Regions from separate parts of the Microbacterium sp. CFBP 13617 genome, predicted to be linked through region 2. Evidence: predicted binding sites of a transcription regulator. Region 2 holds the regulator's gene; the other holds the start of a gene.
The links. Region 2 encodes HspR, which represses chaperone genes until heat shock. Its sites were predicted from a motif close to AAGTTGAGTCNNNNNGACTCAACTT; they were not measured.
Positions count from the first base shown of each region.

Region 1: IFU40_RS12840 (Hsp20/alpha crystallin family protein) is a predicted target of HspR. The motif match lies at 1,235-1,259, and genes of this name have one in related genera.

Region 1 is NZ_JACYNW010000004.1:188,301-191,576, forward strand. Features, by position in the region: gene IFU40_RS12830 (NAD(P)/FAD-dependent oxidoreductase) at 1-18, opposite strand, end outside; gene IFU40_RS12835 (sugar ABC transporter ATPase) at 309-671, shown strand; gene IFU40_RS12840 (Hsp20/alpha crystallin family protein) at 728-1,183, opposite strand; gene IFU40_RS12845 (UbiA family prenyltransferase) at 1,483-2,307, shown strand; gene IFU40_RS12850 (FAD-dependent monooxygenase) at 2,330-3,276, opposite strand, start outside.
Region 2 is NZ_JACYNW010000001.1:665,273-668,548, forward strand. Features, by position in the region: gene IFU40_RS02960 (nucleotide exchange factor GrpE) at 1-87, shown strand, start outside; gene IFU40_RS02965 (DnaJ C-terminal domain-containing protein) at 99-1,094, shown strand; gene IFU40_RS02970 (heat shock protein transcriptional repressor HspR) at 1,191-1,628, shown strand; gene IFU40_RS02975 (hypothetical protein) at 1,716-2,309, opposite strand; gene IFU40_RS02980 (ABC transporter ATP-binding protein) at 2,437-3,276, shown strand, end outside.

The DNA.
Region 1 (3,276 bases), on a different contig from region 2:
GCGGCTCGAGTCGTTCATGGGGGATCCTCTCGTCTCCCTCACCGTGTCGTCATCGGCAGCGGGATGCCACCCGGTTGACAGCGTCGGTCGGGCGGACGACCCGGGCGCTGGGGAACGACGAAGAGGGCTCGCCGTCGGCAGGAGCGCTTCTCCCGTGCCGCTGGAGCGGGAGCGCACCCGTTGAAGCGCGTGGTCCGTGCGCGGGTCGGGCCTGTCAAGGGGCGGGGCGCGGCCCCGTCGGCGTCGTTGGATGGAGACACCGCCGATCAGCGGTGACGCACCCCGGTGCGTTCGACGAAAGGATCCCCATGAGCGACGCCTCGATCGACCCGTCCCCCGCCGACTCGTCGACCCCCGCCGCCGACGTCGGCATCGCGGGTGTGCAGCCCCTGCGCGACGGCGACACCTCGATCGAGCCCGACCCCGCGCTCGACCCCGCCCAGGCGGAGTGGGACGCCACGACGGCCCTCGACGAGGGCGTCGACCCGCAGGACATCGCCCCCGCGACCGCGACGGGCGCCGACCCGGCCGAGATCGCGGCCGACGACACCGACATCCCGTTCGAGGACATCCACCCCGGGTCCACCGGCACCGACTCGCAGGGTCAGGACCCGGGCGTCGTCGAGCTCGGCGAAGAGGGCCAGGGAGACCTGGCGCCCGAAGACCTCTGAGCGACGCGCGAGAGAGGGGTCGGTCCGTTCGGGCCGACCCCTCTGTTCGCGGTGGATTACTGCTCGATGAGCTGCGGTTCGCTCTCGTGCGCCCGGATGACGCCGTCGTGGTCGTCGGTGGCCACCGCGATGCGGCGCGGCTTCGCCTTCTCGCTCACCGGGATCGTGACCGACAGCACACCGTTGCGGTAGGCGGCGCTGATGCCGTCGGTGTCGATGCCCTGGCCGAGGTTGAGCTGGCGGACGAAGGTGGCCGTCTCGCGCTCGCGGGTGATCCACTTGACGTCGTCGCCGGTGGCGAGGGTGCGTTCGGCGCGGATGGTCAGCAGCTGACCGTCGACGTCGATGTCGACCGAGCCCGGGTCGACCCCGGGAAGGTCGGCCGAGAGCACGTAGTGGTCGCCGTCGCGGTAGAGGTCCATCGGCATCCGGCGCGGTCCGCCCCCGCGACGGGCATCGAGAAAGGTCGACGCGAGGCGGTCGAGGTCGCGGAAGGGGTCGTAAGTGGCCATGGTCGGTTCTCCTTTTCGGTCGGTCCGGATATCGGCATCCGGAGTTCGATGAAGTTGAGCCTTGTGCGCTCAACGTGGCAGCAGATTAGCACTCTCGACAGGAGAGTGCCAAGACCGTCGAATGTCCAAGACGCGCCGTGCCGGGGTCGCTTTCTGCGGCGTGTCCTGGACACTCAACGGGTTGGGGCGCTGGGGCGCTGGGGCGCTGGGGCGCTGGCGCGGTGGCGCGGTGACGTGATGGCGCGGCGGCGGAGCGGGTCAACCGCCCGAGCGCGGCGCCGCGGTAGCGTCATCGGGTGATGGATGCCGCGGCGAAGCCGCCCCTCGTGCGGGCGCTGTGGGGCGCGACCCACCCGGGGCCGACCCTGGTCGTGACCGTTCTGTCGCTGGCCCTCGGCCTCGCCGCGGGGGTCGAGCCCGCGCGGCTCGCGCTGCTGGTGGTCGCCGTGTTCGCGGGACAGGTGTCGGTGGGGCTGTCGAACGACGCGATCGACGGCGCGCGCGACGCCGCCGTCGGCCGCCGCGACAAGCCCATCGCGGGGGGCGCGATCACCCCGGAGCACGCGCTCGGGGTGGCCGTGGCGTCCGCGATCCTCGCCGTGCTCCTGTCGGTGCCGCTCGGCCCCGGGCTCGTCGCCGCGCACGCGGTGGCCCTGGCCTCGGCGTGGGCGTACAACGCCGGCCTGAAGTCGACGCCGTTGTCGATCGTGCCGTTCGTGCTGAGTTTCGGACTCTTCCCGTCGTTCGCGACGCTGTCCCTCGCGTCTCCCGCGCTGGCTGCCCCGTGGGCGACGCTCGCGGGAGCCGCCCTCGGCGCGGCCGTGCATCTGACCAACGTCGTTCGAGACCTCGACGACGATCGGCGCACGGGCGTGCGGGGCCTTCCGCACCGCCTCGGTGCGCGGGTCTCGGTGGTGCTCGCGGCGGTCGGCGTCGTCGCCGGAGCGGTGGCGGTGCTGATCGGCACGGATGCCACGGTGCTCGGCGCGATCTTCTTCACCGCCGTCGTCGCGGTGGCGGCCACGGCCGTGGTGCTCGTGCTCGTGCGCGCGCCCGGACGCGCGGTGTTCCAGCTCACGATGCTGGCGGCGCTGCTGCTCGCCGCTCAACTCGTCGTGACCTGACTCCTCCCGCCCGGGCGGCTCGTCAGTCGCGGGCGGCGCGATCCAGTCGCATGGCGTACGCGCGCGTGAACAGCGCGCCCCCCGCCCCCCGCAGCATGGTGCGCAGCGCCCCGGTGCGCAGGGGGTGGGCGAGCGGGCCCGTGGCCCGCCCGAGCAGCGTGTTGAGCCAGGCCAGGCGCGCCGCGTGCCGCGCCGAGGCCAGACGGTCGGTCTCCCATCGTCCGAGGCCGACGGCCTCGCCCGTCCGCACCCACCCGGGCAGCAGCGGGGCCAGCGTGAGGGCGTCGAGCAGCCCGAGGTTCATCCCCTGACCGCCGATGGGGCTCACCTCGTGGGCGGCGTCGCCGACCACCACGACGCGGCCGCGCCGCAGCGCCGGAGCGACGGCGCGCCGCACGCGGAACGTCGTCGCCTCGGCGATGTCGACCTCGAGCCCCGCGCGCTCGGCGACGGCCCTCTCGAGGGTGCCGACGGCATCCGTCACCTCGTCGGTGCCCGCCCACGCCACCAGTCGGCGGCGTCCGCCGGGTAGCGGGAACGATTCCAGTACGCCCTGGCGTTCCAGGTGCACCCGGGCGACGGGGCCGCCGGGAGCGACGACGTCGGCCATGACGTAGCGGTCGGGGTAGTGGTGCGTCCGAACGGCGCCGGGGCGGTACACGAGGTCGCGGCCCGCCCATCCCGAGGCCACGACGACGACGCGGGCGTGGATCTCCTCGTCGCCGCGCGGACCGGTGGCGCGCACGCGTACGCCTTGACCGTCGTCGTGCACGGCGGTGATCGCGACCCCCCGACGCACGCGCGGCGCCAGGCCGGTCAGCACCTCCATCGTGTCGGCCTGGGGGAGTGCGGCGACGTACGGATGACGCGCACGCAGCCGGTCGAAGCGGATCGCCGCGAGCAGTCGGCCGTCGGCCCGCGCCTCGCCGCGGACGATCCTCTCGGCGCGCGCCCGCAGGGCGTCGGTCG
Region 2 (3,276 bases):
ACGATCCTCGAGGTCGTCGAGGTGGGTTACCGCCTCGGCTCGATCGAGCTGCGACCGGCCAAGGTCGTCGTCGCCGTGCCGGCCTAAGAGGAGGACAGATGGCGAGTCAGGACTGGTTCGACAAGGACTTCTACAAGGTCCTCGGCGTCGACAAGAGCGTCAGCGCGGCCGATCTGAAGAAGACCTACCGCAAGCTCGCGCGCCAGTACCACCCCGACTCGAACCCGGGTGACGCGAAGGCCGAGGCCAAGTTCAAAGAGATCAGCGAGGCCTACTCGGTGCTCAACGATCCGGAGCAGCGCGAGGAGTACGACCAGATCCGGGCCATGGGCTCGGGGGCGCGCTTCTCGGCACCGGGTACCGGCGGCGGCGGCGGTTTCGACGACGTCTTCAGCCGGTTCGGTCAACCGCGCAGTGGCGGCGCCGGGGCTCCTCCGGGGGGCTTCGACGACTTCTTCTCGATGTTCGACCAGCAGGGCGGCGCCGGTTTCGGTTCCGGCCGGTTCGGTCAGACCTCGGGCGGATACCGCGGTTACGGCGGACCGCAGCGCGGATCCGACGTCACGGCGCGCACGACGATCGACTTCATCACGGCGGCCAAGGGCGAGACGATCACCCTGCAGGGCGAAGACAACGTGCCGTTCAAGGTGAAGATCCCGGCCGGGGTGTCGGACGGGCAGAAGATCCGCCTGCGCGGCCGCGGACGCAAGTCGCCCGACGGCGGCGAGAGCGGCGACATCGTCGTGACCGTCGCGGTGCGTCCGCACCCGGTGTTCACGCGCGACGGCCTCCACCTGCGGGTCACGGTGCCGGTCACCTTCACCGAGGCGGCTCTGGGCGCCACGATCGAGGTCCCGACACTCGGGGGGGAGCCGGTGCGACTGCGCGTCGCCCCCGGTACCCCGTCGGGACGGGTGCTGCGCGTCAAGGGGCGCGGTATCGAGTCGACCAAGGGCGTCGGCGACCTGCTCGCCGAGGTTCAGGTCGCGGTTCCCACGCACCTCGACGATGCGGCCCGTGAAGCCCTCGAGCGTTTCCACGAGCTCGAACCGAAAGAGAACCCGCGCGCCGACCTGATGGCCAAGGCGCGCTGACGCATCCCACGCGCGTCGTCGCGGTTCTCGGCATTCGATACGTCAGGATGCCGAGAACCCGGCACCCGCAGCCGGCACGACGAAAGAGGTGAAGACGTGTCCGAGAGAGAGATCGACGAAGACGCCCCGATCTTCGCCATCGCCGCCGCCGCCGAGCTGTCGAACATGCACCCGCAGACGCTGCGGCAGTACGACCGGCTCGGCCTCGTCGTGCCCGCGCGCACCCAGGGCGGGTCGCGTCGCTACTCGAGCCGCCACGTGCAGCAGTTGCGCGAGGTCGCCCGCCTGTCGGGGGAGGGCATGAGCCTTCCCGCGATCGCGCGCCTCCTCGCCCTCGAGGAGCGCGTGCACGATCTCGCCCGCCGAGTGAACGACCTCGAGCGGCAGCTCACGATCGAGCGGCAGTCCCGCCCCGGTGCGCGCGTCTTCGCCGCCGGCGCGACCGGCTCGGTCGTGACGCTCCGCCACGGCTCGCGCGTGCGTCGCGCGACCGACATCGTGCTCTGGCGCCCGCGCGACATCCACGACGACTGACATCCCGTCGCTGCACCGAGGTCCTGAGCGCGTCGAAGGGTCTGTGCGCACGGTGCCCCGACGGCTCGGCCGGAGCGGCGCAGCGGCTCAGGCCGGATCGATCCGCAGCACCGTCGGCGTCTCTCCGACCGAGAGGTCGTCGACGACGCGGAGCGTGCGTGCGATGTCGTCGACCGCGCCGATGACGGTGCCGAACCGCTCGCGGTCGGCGCACACCGCCGTCACCGTGACGAAGTGCGAGCCCGTGTCCCACGTGTAGGTCGCGAAGGGGGGAGTCTTCGGATCGGCCGGCAGCGGCATCGCGAGCTTCTCGCCGACGCCGAGATGCGGATTGCGGAACGACTCGGTGTCGTCGTACTCCATCGGCATCATCGCGCGCGCGGTGCGCAGCTGCGCGGTGGCCTCTTGCAGCTGTGCCATCACGACGAGCAGTTCGGGCGCGCTCTTCCACACCCACACCAGAACGCGGCCACCGGCGCGACGCATGAGCAGCGGAGCGGCTTGACTCAGCATCCAGGCGAAGGCGCCGCCGCCGGGGCGGGGGGCGGTGCCGGTCGTGCGGGCGGCCTGCCCGAGCAGCATGCCGATGGCGGCCTTGCGGTGTCGTCGGCCGCGCAGGCCCAGCGAACCGGTCACGGGCACCCAGAGGTCGGCGGCGGCGTCGGCCTGCAGTCGAGACATGGCTCCACCCTACGAGCCGCGACCGAACGGGCGCTGAGTTGCAGAAAAGGTTCCCCGGTGTCGGAGGTTGGTGCCAGGCTGGTCTTCGCGGTCACGGCGGCCGCGTCAGACCTGCTCCGGAGGTCCCATGCTCGGCAAGATCCTCGTCCGCTACCTGTCCCGGTACCGCTGGCTCCTCGTGGCGCTGCTGGTGTTCCAGTTCGTCGCGGCGATGGCATCCCTCTACCTGCCGCGCCTGAACGCCGACATCATCGATCGCGGCGTCGCCCAGGGCGACACGGGGTTCATCTGGTCGCAGGGCATGATCATGCTCGGCATCTCGCTCGGGCAGATCGTCGCCTCGGTCGTCGCGACCTACTTCGCCGCGCGCGCCGCCATGGCCGCGGGCCGCGACATCCGGCTCGATCTGTTCGAGAAGGTCAGCGGTTTCTCCGAGCGCGAACTGTCGCAGTTCGGCGCCGGTTCCCTCATCACGCGCAACACGAACGACGTGCAGCAGGTGCAGATGCTCGCGATGATGGGTGCCACCATGCTCGTCAGCGCCCCGCTGCTCGCCCTCGGCGGCATCTTCATGGCGTTGCAGCAAGACGTCGGTCTCAGTTGGCTGCTCGGCGTCGCCGTTCCGATCCTGCTGGTCGCGGTCGCCCTCATCATCGCCCGCATGGTGCCGCTGTTCCGCAGCTACCAGTCCAAGCTCGACGCCGTGAACCGGGTGATGCGCGAACAGCTGACCGGGGTGCGCGTGGTGCGCGCCTTCGTGCGCGAGCGCATCGAAGAAGAGCGCTTCCGCGAGGCGAACACCGACATCATGGACGTCGGCCGCAAGGTGGGCTCGCTCTTCGTGCTGCTGTTCCCGCTGGCGATGCTGGTGCTCAACGTCACCGTCGTCGGTGTCATCTGGTTCGGCGGCATCCAGGTCGACGCCGGCGGCGTGCAGATCGGTACCCTCTTCGCCTTCATGCAGTAC